2 regions of the Streptomyces sp. Je 1-4 4N24 genome follow, and region 2 is predicted to be linked to the other one. Evidence: riboswitches for the same ligand, from Rfam matches in the RefSeq annotation. Region 2 holds a riboswitch; the other holds the start of a gene.
The links. Region 2 has a riboswitch for thiamine pyrophosphate ahead of thiC (phosphomethylpyrimidine synthase ThiC). Riboswitches for the same ligand answer to the same signal wherever they lie in the genome.

Region 1 (7,003 bases), 2.1 Mb from region 2:
GCTGCGGCTGGTAGGGGTCCTGGCCGGGGTAGCCGTCGCCGGCGTCGTAGGTGTAGGAGCCCGGCCCGCCGTAGAAGCCCTGTCCGGCAAAGGTTTCCTGCGCGGCGAAGGGCTCCTGCGCGGCGAAGGGCTCCTGCCCGACGAGGGTTTCCTGCGCGGCGAAGGCGTCCCGGCTCTGGAAGCCGCCGGTGCTCTCGAAGGTGTCCGGGCCCCCGTCGGCGACCGGGCCGGGGCCGTCGGCGGGCGGTACCGCCTCCAGGCCGGAGACCTGCAGGGTCGGTTCGGCGGGCGGCGGGCCGGACGGACGGGCCCGCCGGCGCCGGCTCTCACCGGGCTTGCCGCCCAGGGACCAGCCGGTGGTGAAGCCGCGGCGGAAGGAGAGCGTGACCTGTGTCTGCCCGATGGCGAAGGCGATCAGACCCAGCCCGATCACGATCACCGAGGGGATGATCACGCCGATGACCACAGCGAGGAAGCCGGTGAAGGCGAGCAACCGCCAGCGCAGCCGCGCCTTGTACTGGAGCAGCACCTCACCCAGCAGCCACAGGGCGACCAGACCGAATGCGATGTAGAGGATCGTCCAGCCCATATACGCCCCTCTTCCGCCGCTCGCCGGCCACCGTGATCAGGACTGCTGGTGCAGCCCCAGATTCTCGTAGATTTCCAGGGTCGCCGTGGAGTGGTTCAGGGTAATGAAGTGCAACCCGGGAACATCCTCGGCCATCAAGCGTGCGCACAGTTCCGTTGCGTACTCGATCCCAATGGAGCGTACCGCCGCGGGGTCGTCCTTGACGGCCAGGATGCGCTCGGCCAGCTCGGGCGGGAACGCCGCATTGCTGAGCTGAGCGAACCGTTCGATCTGGCGCACGTTCGTCACCGGCATGATCTCCGGAATGATCGGCGTGGAGCAACCCGCCGCCGCAACCCGGTCCCGGAGCCGGAAGTAGTCCTCCGGGTAGAAGAACATCTGGGTGATGGCGAAGTCCGCACCGGCCTGGCACTTGGCGACGAAGTGTGCCACATCGGTGTCCCAGTCCGTCGAGCGCGGATGCATCTCGGGGAAGGCGGCGACGCCGACGCAGAAGTCGCCGGACTCCTTGATCAGCCGGACCAGGTCGGCGGCGTAGCCGACGCCGTCGGGGTGCCTGACCCACTCGCCCATCGGGTCGCCGGGCGGGTCGCCGCGCAGCGCGAGCATATTGCGGATCCCGGCGTCGGCGTACTGGCCGATGATGTTGCGCAGGTCCGCCGTGGAGTGGTTGACCGCGGTCAGATGGGCGACCGGGGTCAGGGTGGTGTCGGTGGCGATGCGCTCGGTGGCGCGCACCGTGCCATCACGGGAGGTGCCGCCGGCGCCGTACGTCACGGAGACAAAGGTCGGGGAGACGGCCTCGATCCGACGAATGGCGTTCCACAGGGTCCGCTCACCCTTCTCGGTCTTCGGGGCAGCGAACTCAAATGAATAGGACTGCTTGCCGGAGGCGAGCAGTTCGCGCACCGTGTGCGCGCGATCAGTCCTGGTGGAAGCTGTACCTAGGGCCATACCGGCAGGTTAACCACCGGCCGGGCACACACCAACCGTCATCGGCGTAATGCCTGGTTGGTCGGGTTCGTGTCCACTGACTGGACATTTTCCGGTCGCCCGGACGACGGAAAGCCGTCCCTCACCGGCAAGCCACCGCCGCGAAGTGACCCCGGTCACACCGGGGGGCTGCCGCGACGCCGCCGGGCGGCGGCGCGCTCGTGCTCAACGCGCCTGGTCCTCCCAGGTCCGGATGCGCTTGGCCAGGGAGGCGGCCGCGGCGCCCGGATCATCCGCCTCGGTGATCGCGCGGACCACGACGACCCGACGGGCACCGGCCCGCAGCACCTCGTCCAGATTCCCGGCGTCGATCCCGCCGATCGCGAACCAGGGGCGCTCGGGGGCGCGGGCGGCGGTGTAGCGGACCAGGTCGAGGCCGGGGGCGTGGCGGCCCGGCTTGGTGGGCGTGGGCCAGCACGGGCCCGTGCAGAAGTAGTCCACACCGGCCTCGGTGAGCGCGGCGTCCACCTCGGCCTCGGCATGGGTGGAGCGGCCTATGAGGACGTCCGGGCCGAGGAGGGCACGGGCGGCCGGGACCGGCAGATCGCCCTGGCCGAGGTGCAGCACACCGCTGCCGGCCGCATGGGCGACATCCGCCCGGTCGTTGACCGCCAGCAGCTTTCCGTGCCGCCGGCAGGCGTCCGCGAAGACCTCGAGGTGCCGGAGCTCCTCACCGGCCTCCATGCCCTTGTCGCGCAGCTGGACGATGTCCACGCCCGAGGCGAGCACCGCGTCCAGGAACTGCGGGAGATCGCCCTGCTGCTTACGGGCGTCCGTGCAGAGGTAGAGGCGGGCGTCGGACAGGGCCTGGCGTGCGGTGGTCATCGGGCGGCTTTCCCCCAGGTCGGGGGCGTACGGACCGGGCCTTCCGGCACGTACGCCCCTCGGGTGTGGTTACGGATGCGGGTGCGGCGGCCGGACGGGAGCGCGCCGCGCCGGGCGGATCAGACGGCGAGCGCCTGGGCCCGGCGCTTCACCTCCGTACCGCGATTCTCGCGCAGCGCCTGGGCAGGCGTGCCGGGCAGGGTCTCATCCGGGGTGAACAGCCACTCCAGCATCTCCTCGTCGGTGAAGCCGTCGTCCTTGAGGAGGGTGAGGGTGCCGACGAGGCCCTTGACCACCTTGTCGTCCTTGATGAAATCGGCGGGCACGTGCAGCGCCCTGTTCTCGCCGCGGCGCACCGCGATCAGCTGGCCCTCCTTGACCAGCTGCCGGACGCGCGTCACCTCGACGCCGAGCTGTTCGGCGATGTCGGGGAGGGTGAGCCAGGCGGGGACGAGTTCATCGATGTTTGCGTCAATCTCGGTCACAGGACAAGCCTGCCACCTCGCACTGACAGCCGGTAGCCGGGCATCGCCATCAGGGGCTTCCTGCACACCGGAGGGTGACCTCGCCCGCCCGGCAACCGGCGGTCACGGCGCGGGCCGGCGCACGCTAGACGGCCGCGGCCTTCAGCGGTACGGACGCGTTCGCGGCCCGCTCCCGGTCCAGTACGACGCCCCGCTCGATCAGCTTGCGCCCCTGGGCGAGGTCCCGCGGCCGCCCCACGGCCAGCAGCGCGACGAGCCGCCCGTCCCGAAGCCAGATCACCGACCAGGCGGCCCCGGCCGGGTCACCGCGCCAGACCAGCTCGTCGGCGTTCCCGTGATGGCCCGCGTACTGCACGAACCGGCCGAACTGCTCCGACCAGAAGTACGGCACGGGGTCGTAGACCAGACCTTCGGCGTCGCCGCGGGCGATGTTCTCGGCGACCGTACGGGGGCCCTGGAGGGCGTTGTCCCAGTGGTGGATCAGCAGGCGGGTGCCGTAGCGGGCGGACGGGAAGGAGGCGCAGTCGCCGACCGCGTAGACGTCGGGCACGGAGGTGCGCAGCCGGTCGTCGGCGAGGACGGCGCCGTCCTGCGGTGAGACCTCGACGCCCGAGCCGGCCAGCCAGGCGGTCGCGGGCCGGGCACCGATCCCGACGACCACGGCGTCGGCGGGCAGAGTCGTGCCGTCGGCGAGGGTGACCGCGCCCGCGGTGACGGACGCGACCCGGGCGCCGGTGCGCAACTCGGCGCCGGCGGCCGTGTACCAACCGGTCATATGGGCGGCGACCTCGGCGGGCAGCGCACCGGCCAGCGGGCGGTCGGCGGCCTCGACGACGGTGACCGCGCAGCCCGCCTCGCGTGCCGCCGTCGCGAACTCGGCGCCGATCCAGCCGGCCCCGACGACCACGATCTCGTGCTGGGCGGCGAGCACCGGACGCAGCCGTTCGGCGTCGTCGAGGGTGCGCAGCAGGTGGACACCGGGCATGCCCTCACTGCCGGGCAGCACGATCGGGTCGGCACCGGTGGCGAGGACCGCGTAGTCGTAGGAGACCGGGCCGTCGGCCGTCTCGACGACATGGGCGTCCGGCAGCAGGGCGGTGACCGGGCGGCCGAGATGGAGCTCGATGCCGAGCGCGGCGAAGTCGACGTCGAAGGTGGAGCCTTCGGCCTTCCCCAGCAGGACCGCCTTGGACAGCGGCGGGCGGTCGTAGGGCGGGTGGGGCTCGTCGCCGAGGAGCGTGATCGCGCCGCGCCAGCCCTGTTCGCGCAGGGCGACCGCGGTCTGCACACCCGCGATTCCCGCGCCGACGATCACGACGCGCGGCGTGCGGTCAGGGGTCTGGGAGGACTTGCTCTGCTCGCTCACCCGATCACTCTAGGACGGTCCGTGACGCCGCTCGCAGCAGCACGCAAGGAGATCTCTGACACACCGTCACGGTCGGCCGTCCCGGGCCGCGGGCCCCCGGGGGCCCAAGGCGCTGTCTTACGGCACGTCGCGGCCCCGTATTAGGGTGACGGATACACGCACTCGCGGGAGCCCGGACGTACCGGGCTGAGAGGGAGGCTGGCCGGCCTCCGACCGTACGAACCTGATCCGGGTCATGCCGGCGAAGGGAGGGGCTGGAAGCCATGCATTCACCTGCCACACCGTCGGGACCGGCCGCGCCGAGTTCCGATGTGCTCGTCCTCGGCGGCGGCGTCATCGGCCTGGTCACCGCCTGGCGGGCGGCCGGCCGCGGGCTGACCGTCGCGCTGGCCGATCCCACACCCGGCGGCGGCGCTGCCCGGGTCGCCGCCGGGATGCTGGCCGCGGTCACCGAACTCCACTACGGCGAGCAGACCCTGCTGGGCCTCAATCTCGCCTCGGCGCAGCGCTACCCCCGGTTCGCGGAGGAGTTGGAGGAGGCCGCCGGGCAACGGATCGGCTATCGGCGGTGCGGCACCCTGGCCGTCGCGCTGGACGCCGACGACCGCGCCCATCTGCGCGAGCTGCACACGCTGCAGACCCTCTCGGGGCTGGACTCGCAGTGGCTCACGGGGCGCGAGTGCCGCCGTCTGGAGCCGATGCTGGCTCCCGGGGTGCGCGGCGGGCTGCGGGTGGACGGCGACCACCAGGTCGATCCGCGGCGGCTGGTGAGCGCCCTGCTGGCCGCCTGTGAGCGCGCCGGAGTGGCGTTCCACCGGAGCCCCGCCGCGCGGCTGACGGTCGACGGCGGGCGTGCCACGGGCGCCGAACTCGCCGACGGCACGCGGCTGTCGGCGGGTCAGGTGGTACTGGCCGCGGGCAGCCACAGCGGCCGTCTCGCCGGGGTCCCCGACGAGGTGCTGCCGCCGGTGCGGCCGGTCAAGGGCCAGGTGCTGCGGCTGCGGCTGCCGGACGTGCCGCCCGGCAGCCCCGCCTTCCTGTCGCGCACCGTACGGGCCGTCGTCCGCGGCGGGCCCCTCTACCTGGTGCCGCGGGAGAACGGCGAACTGGTCGTCGGCGCCACCAGCGAGGAGCTGGGCTGGGACACCACCGTGACCGCGGGCGGGGTCTACGAGCTGCTGCGGGACGCCCATGAGCTGGTCCCGGGCATCACCGAACTACCGCTGGTCGAGACCTGCGCCGGGCTGCGCCCCACCTCCCCCGACAACGCACCGCTGCTCGGGCCGACCGAGCTTCCCGGCCTCCACCTGGCCACCGGCCACTTCCGCAACGGTGTCCTGCTGACGCCGGTCACCGGTGACGCGATGGCCGAGGTGCTGGCCACCGGCAGCCTCCCCGAAGAGGCCCGCCCCTTCTCCCCCGCGCGCTTCTCCCCCACCACCACGGGGCCGCTGCGCACCCGTGCCCCCGAGGAGCAGCCCGTATGAGCGAGCGCAGTGAGCGAACGGCAAAGACTGGTGGCGACGGCACACCCGCCGAACGAAACGAGGCCGGCGCATGAGCGCGTCCACCGTGTCCGTGTCCGTCAACGGCGAGGCCCGTGAGATCCCCGGCGGACTCACCCTCGACCGGCTCGTCGCCACGCTGTCCCAGGCGCCCGCCGGGGTGGCCGCGGCGGTCAACGAAATCGTGGTGCCGCGCACCCAGTGGCCCACCACCCCGCTCGGCGACGGCGACCGCGTCGAGGTGCTCACCGCGGTCCAGGGAGGCTGATCCGCAGACATGGCCGACGATGCGCTCACCCTTGCCGGCACCACCTTCGACTCCCGTCTGATCATGGGAACCGGTGGCGCGCCCAGCCTCGACGTCCTGGAACGGGCACTGCTCGCCTCCGGTACGGAGCTGACGACGGTCGCCATGCGGCGGCTGGACCCGACCGTGCAGGGCTCCGTGCTGTCCGTACTGGAACGCCACAGCATCCGGGTGCTGCCGAACACCGCGGGCTGCTTCACCGCGGGCGAGGCCGTGCTCACGGCCCGCCTGGCGCGGGAGGCGCTCGGCACCGACTGGGTCAAGCTCGAGGTCGTCGCCGACGAGCGGACCCTGCTCCCCGACCCGATCGAGCTCCTCGACGCCGCCGAGACCCTCGTGGACGACGGTTTCACGGTGCTGCCCTATACGAACGACGATCCGGTGCTGGCCCGCAAGCTGGAGGACGTCGGCTGCGCCGCGATCATGCCGCTCGGCTCGCCGATCGGCTCCGGGCTCGGCATCCGCAATCCGCACAACTTCCAGCTGATCACCGAGCGGGCCGGCGTCCCCGTCATCCTCGACGCGGGCGCGGGCACGGCATCGGACGTCGCCCTGGCCATGGAGCTGGGCTGCGCGGCGGTGATGCTCGCCTCCGCGGTGACGCGTGCGCAGGAGCCGGAGCTGATGGCGACGGCGATGCGCCACGCGGTTGCCTCCGGCCGGCTGGCCTACAGGGCGGGCCGGATCCCGCGCCGCCATTTCGCGTTGGCGTCGTCGCCGACGGAGGGCGTACCGGATCTGGATCCGGAACGGCCGGCTTTCTAGCCCCACGTTTTCGGCTGTCCCGCCGTGGGGGTTTCTCGCCGTTGCGCCTGCGGCGGGCGGGTGGGTGTCGGGTGCGGTGACGGGCCTCCGGGGCAGGGTTTCCGGACTGCTTCGCTTTACGTCCGGAAACCCTGCCCCTCCGGCCCGTCCCCTCCCGTGGGAGGAGTC
Region 2 (7,003 bases):
CTCAACGGCGGCCAGAAGACCGATATGGACCGCCTGGAGGACCACCACCTGCAGTGGATGGCCCGGCTGGACGCCGTGATGGAGGAGGACGGGCATCTGCTCGTGCACTCCGACACCACCGCCTACCTCGAATACGGCGACTCCATCGAGGCCGTCAACGACACCGTCCACGACGTGCTCACCCGCAGCGAGGCGGATGAAGTCTGGGATCTCTTCCGGAAGTTCACCAAGCGCTTCGCCTTCCGCGACGAATCCGGCTCGGAAGCCGTCCGGGAACTCCTCGATGCCTACGGCGGCGCCCGCGTCGTCCACGGCCACAGCCCGATCCCGTATCTGCTGGGCGAGGTCGGCACGGAGGACGGCGAGAGCGACAGCGTCGCGGTCGACGGTCCGCATGTCTACGCCGACGGTCTGGCCATCGCCATGGACGGCGGCATCACGATGGCCGGAAAGCTGTTGGTCGTTCAACTCCCGCTGGCTGGCTGAGGATTGTCCGGGTAGTCGTACACCGGACCGGCCGACGGGCGGTCAGGACGAAAACGAGGGGCGGTACCGGCGGAAACCGGTCGAGGCATTACTCAATTTCCGCAAACTCTCTGTCACCCCGTACCTGAGTCGCTCTACCATCGGACTATCCGTAGCAGGCTCTCCTCCGTTTCCGCCCACTGCCCGGCCAACGCCGGCCGTACGGCCCTACGGAGCATCGGGGGATGCACATGAACAGCGCTCCGCACCTGCTGAACGAGGATCGCGCGGAATTTGCGCGGATCCTCGATGAGGCGCTGCGTACCGCCCCATACCGCCCGGACGACCTGACCACCGCCGCGGGACACCCTCTCAACACCGAGCAGTTGCGCACGATGGCGCTCGGCGCGACCACCGCCATCGCCGCCTGCGCCACGGCCGAATACCAGCGCTATGTGCAGCTCCGCGCCGAGTTGCGCGCACCGGCGCCCACCGCGTCCGTCGCCGATGCGGGCGGCGAGGAGCAGAACGCGGCCGACGACGGGAGACCGGGACCGGACAGCGACGCGGTCATGGACGAGGCCGAATCCACCGGCGCCGGGCTGACCGCCATGATCGCGGTGCTCGCCCCCGTGCTCGCCGGCATCGCCGCCGTCCTCTTCCTCCTCCTCGGCTATGTGCTGCGCGCCATCAGCCCCGACAAGTCCCTGGCCCAGCCGCTGATCAGCGTCGGCTGGATCTTCGCGGCGCTGACCGCGGTGGGCACCCTCGTCGCGATGGCCGGTCTGCTCGTCACGGCGCTGCGCAACGGCGCGTCCGCCCAGGTCGCCAGAGCCGAGGAGTCGGCCGAGGCGCTGGACCGGGCCCGCGAGGCCTGGCGCCGCGCCCTCCTGGAGCGCGGTCTGCTGCCTTTCTTCCGAGAGGCCCTGGCCGACCCCACCGCCATCCCGGACGACGACCCCGCGCGCTACGTCCCCCGCAGCACCACGTCCCCCGAGAGCCGCATCCCCACCCTCGGCTACACCCGTCCCCAGTTCACCAGCCCCGACAGCGGCTCCTCGGGCTCCCGCCCGCGCTACTCCAGCCCGGACTTCACCAGCCCGGATTACGGCGGACCGGACCATCGGTCGGATTAGGGCTGGGCTTTCCGGTCAGGGCCGGGCCCGCGGCGGCCGGCCTGTGCCGTCCTCGACCATCAGGGCAGGTGTGTGAAGCGGCCTCAGGGCGTCTCGGCGAGGTCGGCCGCGGCCCGCACGAACTCGCGCACGCGCTTCGTGGTGTTCCCCTCCGACCAGACCAGTCCCCGTTCGATCGGCTTCGCGTCGTGCAGGGGCACATAGGTGACGTCCGGCCGGGGGTAGTACTGCCGGGAGGACTCCCCGACCGGGAGGACGCCCCTGCCCCTCGCGACCAGGGTGAGCATCTCGGAGAACGACCCGCCGGCGGGCCCCTTCTCCACGGGCCTGCCCGACGGGGTGCGGTCCGGTGTGCGGTCCCTCTTGAATACCGCTGAGGTCGCCGCCGGGTACTGCACCACGGGGTATTCCGCGAGTACCTCGACCGACACCGCCGGCTCACCGGCCAGCGGATGCCCCGCCGCCACGGCGAGCACCCGCTTCTCCCTCAGCAACACCGGCCCGCAGGCCATTTCGTCGAACGGATAGGAGGCGAGGAGGATATCGATCGAGCCGTCCAGCAGGCTCGCCCGGGAATTGGACAGCTGAACCTCCCGTACGTCGACCCGGCAGTCGGGATGACGTTCCGCGAACAGGGCGACCGCCCTGAGCAGTACAGGTGCCGTCCACTCGCCGAGGAAGGCGACCCGCAGTTCGCCCGTCACACCGCAACCGGCGTCGACCGCCCTTTGCAGCGCCCCCTCCATGGCGGCAACCAGGGGCGCCAGGTCGTCGGCCAACTGCCGTCCTATCGGGGTGAGCCGAACGGTACGGCTGTTGCGGTCGAACAGCCTGCTGCCTATCCGGCGTTCCAGCTTCTTGATCACCTGGCTGACCCGCCCGGTCGTGATCCGCAGCCGCTCGGCGGTCCGGCCGAAGTGCAACTCCTCGGCAAGCGTCAGGAAGATCTGGGTCTCCAGCCGTTCCAGCAAGATGCCCCCCGGCATTGAATCCGGCTCAACGGTCTTATTTCGATCATGCCTTGATCACGGATTCACGGGGGCGGATCGTAGAGGGCGACCACCCGGTCATCCATGAGAACCCGAGCCGGCCCCGGGCAGTCGCCCACCCGGCCGCCAACGCCATTGCCCTGGAGGGAACGTGACCACTGTGCGCGTCACCGGATTCGATCACCTGGTCCTCAACGTCGAGGACATCGAGCGGTCCCTGGACTTCTACATCGGACTCCTCGGCCTGGAACCGGTACGCGTGGCGGAGTGGCGGTCCGGCAAGGTCCCGTTCCCGTCGGTGAGAGTCACTCCGGAGACCATCATCGACCTGGTCAGCGGCCCTCGGGGGGAAGCCAACGTCGACCACATCTGTCTCACCGTGGAACCGCTGGACTGGGACGAGGTCATCGCGTCGGGAGCCTTCTCCGTCGTCCGGGGCCCCATCGAGGTCTTCGGCGCGCGGGGCACTGCCATATCGATCTACGTCCAGGACCCGGACGGCAACACCGTGGAACTGCGCTGGTACCCGCAGGACGTCGCAGCCTGACCGAGCCGAAGTCCCGGTCCGGGTGCGACGACCGGACCGGGACCCTGGGGAGGAGCTCAGTTCGCCAGCGGCAGGTACACCCGGTTCCCGCTCTCCGCGAATTCCCTGGACTTCTCCAGCATCCCCGCCTCGATCTCCTCGGGGGTGGAGCCCTCGTCACCACCGAACCGCTCGGTGATGCTCTGGCTGATCTTCATCGAGCAGAACTTCGGGCCGCACATCGAGCAGAAGTGCGCCGTCTTCGCCGGTTCGGCGGGCAGCGTCGCGTCGTGGAAGGCGCGGGCCGTGTCCGGGTCGAGGGCCAGGTTGAACTGGTCCTCCCAGCGGAACTCGAAGCGGGCGTCGGACAGCGCGTCGTCCCATTCCTGGGCACCCAGGTGGCCCTTGGCCAGGTCCGCCGCATGGGCCGCGATCTTGTACGTGATGACGCCGGTCTTGACGTCGTCGCGGTCCGGCAGGCCCAGGTGCTCCTTGGGCGTGACGTAGCAGAGCATCGCGGTGCCCCACCAGGCGATCATCGCCGCGCCGATACCGGAGGTGATGTGGTCGTAGGCGGGCGCGATGTCGGTGGTCAGCGGGCCGAGCGTGTAGAACGGCGCCTCTTCGCAGATCTCCTGCTGGAGGTCGATGTTCTCCTTGATCTTGTGCATCGGGACATGTCCCGGGCCCTCGATCATGGTCTGTACGCCGTGCCGCTTGGCGATGGTGTTCAGCTCGCCGAGCGTCCGCAGCTCCGCGAACTGTGCCTCGTCGTTGGCGTCCGCGATGGAGCCGGGGCGCAGACCATCACCGAGCGAGTAGGTCACGTCGTAGGAAGCGAGGATCTCGCAGAGCTCCTCGAAGTGCGTGTAGAGGAACGACTCCTGGTGGTGCGCCAGGCACCACGCGGCCATGATCGAACCGCCGCGGGAGACGATGCCGGTCTTGCGGCGGGCCGTGAGGGGCACATAGCGGAGCAGCACACCGGCGTGCACCGTCATGTAGTCGACGCCCTGTTCGGCCTGCTCGATGACGGTGTCCTTGTAGATCTCCCAGGTCAGCTCCTCGGCCTTGCCGTCGACCTTCTCCAGCGCCTGGTAGAGGGGGACGGTGCCGATGGGGACGGGGGAGTTGCGCAGCACCCACTCTCGGGTGGTGTGGATATTGCGGCCGGTGGACAGGTCCATCACCGTGTCGGCGCCCCAGCGGGTCGCCCAGGTCATCTTCTCCACCTCCTCCTCGATGGAGGAAGTGACCGCGGAATTGCCGATGTTGGCGTTCACCTTCACCAGGAAGTTCTTGCCGATGATCATCGGCTCGATCTCCGGGTGGTTGACGTTGGCGGGCAGCACCGCACGGCCGGCCGCGATCTCGTCGCGGACGAACTCGGGCGTGACCTTCTCGCGGAGGGCGACGTACTCCATCTCCGTGGTGATCTCGCCGCGCTGGGCGTACGCGAGCTGGGTGACCGCGGCGCCCTCACGGCCGCGTCGCGGCTGACGGGGGCGGCCCGGGAAGACCGCGTCGAGGTTCTTGAGTCCGCCGCGCGGCGAGGTGTGCTTGAGGCCGTCGTCCTCCGGCCTCAGGGGGCGGCCCGCGTACTCCTCGGTGTCGCCGCGGCCGATGATCCAGTTCTCCCGCAGCGGCGCCAGGCCACGGCGGACGTCGGTTTCGATATTGGGATCGGTATACGGCCCTGACGTGTCGTAGAGCGTCACGTCCTTGCCGTTGGTGAGGTGCACCCGCCGGACCGGCACCCGAAGGTCCGGACGCGATCCGGAGACATAGCCCTTGTGCCAGCCGATCTGCGGCTTTTCGCCATCGTTGGCACCGTTTTCGGGCGTGCGTGCATCCTGCAGAGTCATGAGACCCAACTCCCTACGCCGGCATTACCCGGTAACAGGTTCGGCGGTCGACGCAGCGGCTTCCGTCCGCCGACGTTTCACGTGAAACGCCGCTGGGACGGAGGTCAGCGCCCTCTCAGCCCGGTGCTCCGAGCTCCCGCGATTGCAAAGGTGCCACCACGGTAGCGGCCGATGTGGCGCGGTGAACAGTGGGCCCCTTGAGTTCTTGCGATGATCGGGCGGTGTCCGCTCACGAGTCCCACCACCACCCCGCCCCGCACTCCCATGCGCACAGCCATGGCCCTGCCGCGCCCGTCTCCCGACATCTGCGCAAGGTCATCGCGGCGGTACTGATCCCGTTCGCGGCCGCAGTGGCGGTCGGCCTGGTCGTGCTCTGGCCAGGCGGTGCACCGCCCCACAAACCGTCAGGGGTCGGCTTCGACCAGCCCACAGAGACGGCCAGAGTGGTCAAAGTGGCGGAGGTGAACTGTGCGGACGTCCATGCCGAACAGCAGCCCCAGCCCCCGTCGCCGACAGGGCAGCCACCGACCGGGGGAGCGGACAAGGGCAAGCCCTGCCAGCAGGCGACGATCGAAGTCACCACCGGGGAGCACAAGGGGCGTACCTTCCAGACGGTGGTGACACCGGACGCCCTGCGCCACTACACCACCGGCCAGGAGGTGGTGGTGTCGTACTCCCCCAAGGCGCCGAAGGATCTGCAGTACTCGATCAGCGATGTCGACCGGTCGTTCCCGATGTGGCTGCTGGCCGCGATCTTTGCGTTCGCCGTGGTGATCGTCGGCCGACTGCGCGGACTGCTCGCCCTGGTGGCGCTGGCGGCCAGCTTCGTGGTCCTGACGCTGTTCATCCTTCCGGCGATCCTGCAGGGCTCCAATCCGCTGGTGGTGGCAGTGGTCGGGGGCAGCGCCATCATGCTGATCGCGCTGTACCTGTGCCATGGGCTGACGGCCCGAACCTCCGTGGCCGTGCTCGGCACCCTCGCGTCGCTGCTGCTGATCGGGCTGCTCGGGTCGGTGTTCATCGGCTGGGCACTGCTGACCGGCAACACCGACGACACGACCGGGCTGGTGCACGGTCTGTACCCGGACATCGAGATCCGCGGTCTGCTGCTGGCGGGGATCATCATCGGTTCGCTGGGTGTGCTCGACGATGTGACGGTGACCCAGACCGCCGCGGTCTGGGAGCTCAAGGGAGCGGACCCGTCGGCCGGCTGGCGCAAGCTGTACGGCGCCGCGATGCGGATCGGCCGGGACCACATCGCGTCCGTCGTCAACACCCTTGTGCTGGCCTATGCGGGTGCCGCACTGCCGCTGCTTTTGCTGTTCTCGATCGCACAGAGCAGCGTCGGTACGGTCGCCTCGAGCGAGGTGGTCGCGGAGGAGATCGTCCGCACACTCGTGGGCAGCATCGGGCTGGTCGCCGCGGTGCCCCTGACCACCCTGCTGGCCACACTGGTCGTCTCGGCGGACCGGAAGGAGCGGAGCGCGCCGACCGGCGACGAGACGGGAGCCGGACATCTGACCGGGGCCGAAGCCGGGGCGGGTGCGGTCGGGGTCACCGGCAGCGTGCCGGCGAGCCCCACGGGTGGCAGGCAGGGACGACGTGGGGGACGCGGCAAGCGACGTAAGCAGTGACGACGGGCAGGCGGGAGCGGGGGAGGGAGGCCGGGGGCCGGGTCAGCCGGCCGGGGCCTCCGTGAGGATCTGGTCCAGTACGGCCTCCAGGGTGTCGCAGACCTCTTCCTTGCCCAGCGGGACCAGCCGGTCCGTACGGTCCAGGAAGGCGACCAGCGGCGCCGCGCTCACCCGGAACAGCGCACGCTCGGCGCCGACTTGAAGGCTGATGAGGACATCGCTGAGGTGCTCGGGGGAGGCCGGCTCGATACGCACATCGCCCTCACCGGACGGCCGACTCAGCCCGTCCAGCAGCAGCTCCCGGCCGAACGCCCAGGTCACCGGCGCATCGCCGGGCAGATCGAAGGTGAGGCGGACGGCATACGGATCGGCGCTGGCGAAGTCCAGC

Region 1: it holds a riboswitch for thiamine pyrophosphate, as region 2 does, so the genes downstream of both, thiO (glycine oxidase ThiO) here and thiC (phosphomethylpyrimidine synthase ThiC) in region 2, are expected to answer to the same signal.

The regions. Positions count from the first base shown of each region.
Region 1 covers NZ_CP110836.1:6,699,064-6,706,066, reverse strand. Annotated here, with positions in the region: gene SLV14N_RS29255 (hypothetical protein) at 1-589, opposite strand, end outside; gene metF (methylenetetrahydrofolate reductase [NAD(P)H]) at 626-1,543, opposite strand; gene thiE (thiamine phosphate synthase) at 1,748-2,407, opposite strand; gene SLV14N_RS29240 (Rv2175c family DNA-binding protein) at 2,527-2,892, opposite strand; gene SLV14N_RS29235 (NAD(P)/FAD-dependent oxidoreductase) at 3,017-4,258, opposite strand; TPP riboswitch at 4,413-4,527, shown strand; gene thiO (glycine oxidase ThiO) at 4,522-5,745, shown strand; gene thiS (sulfur carrier protein ThiS) at 5,816-6,031, shown strand; gene SLV14N_RS29220 (thiazole synthase) at 6,041-6,835, shown strand.
Region 2 covers NZ_CP110836.1:4,569,948-4,576,950, forward strand. Annotated here, with positions in the region: gene SLV14N_RS19790 (metallophosphoesterase) at 1-486, shown strand, start outside; gene SLV14N_RS19795 (hypothetical protein) at 711-1,601, shown strand; gene SLV14N_RS19800 (LysR family transcriptional regulator) at 1,685-2,587, opposite strand; gene SLV14N_RS19805 (VOC family protein) at 2,751-3,137, shown strand; gene thiC (phosphomethylpyrimidine synthase ThiC) at 3,194-4,981, opposite strand; TPP riboswitch at 4,975-5,131, opposite strand; gene SLV14N_RS19815 (YibE/F family protein) at 5,203-6,615, shown strand; gene SLV14N_RS19820 (SsgA family sporulation/cell division regulator) at 6,658-7,003, opposite strand, start outside.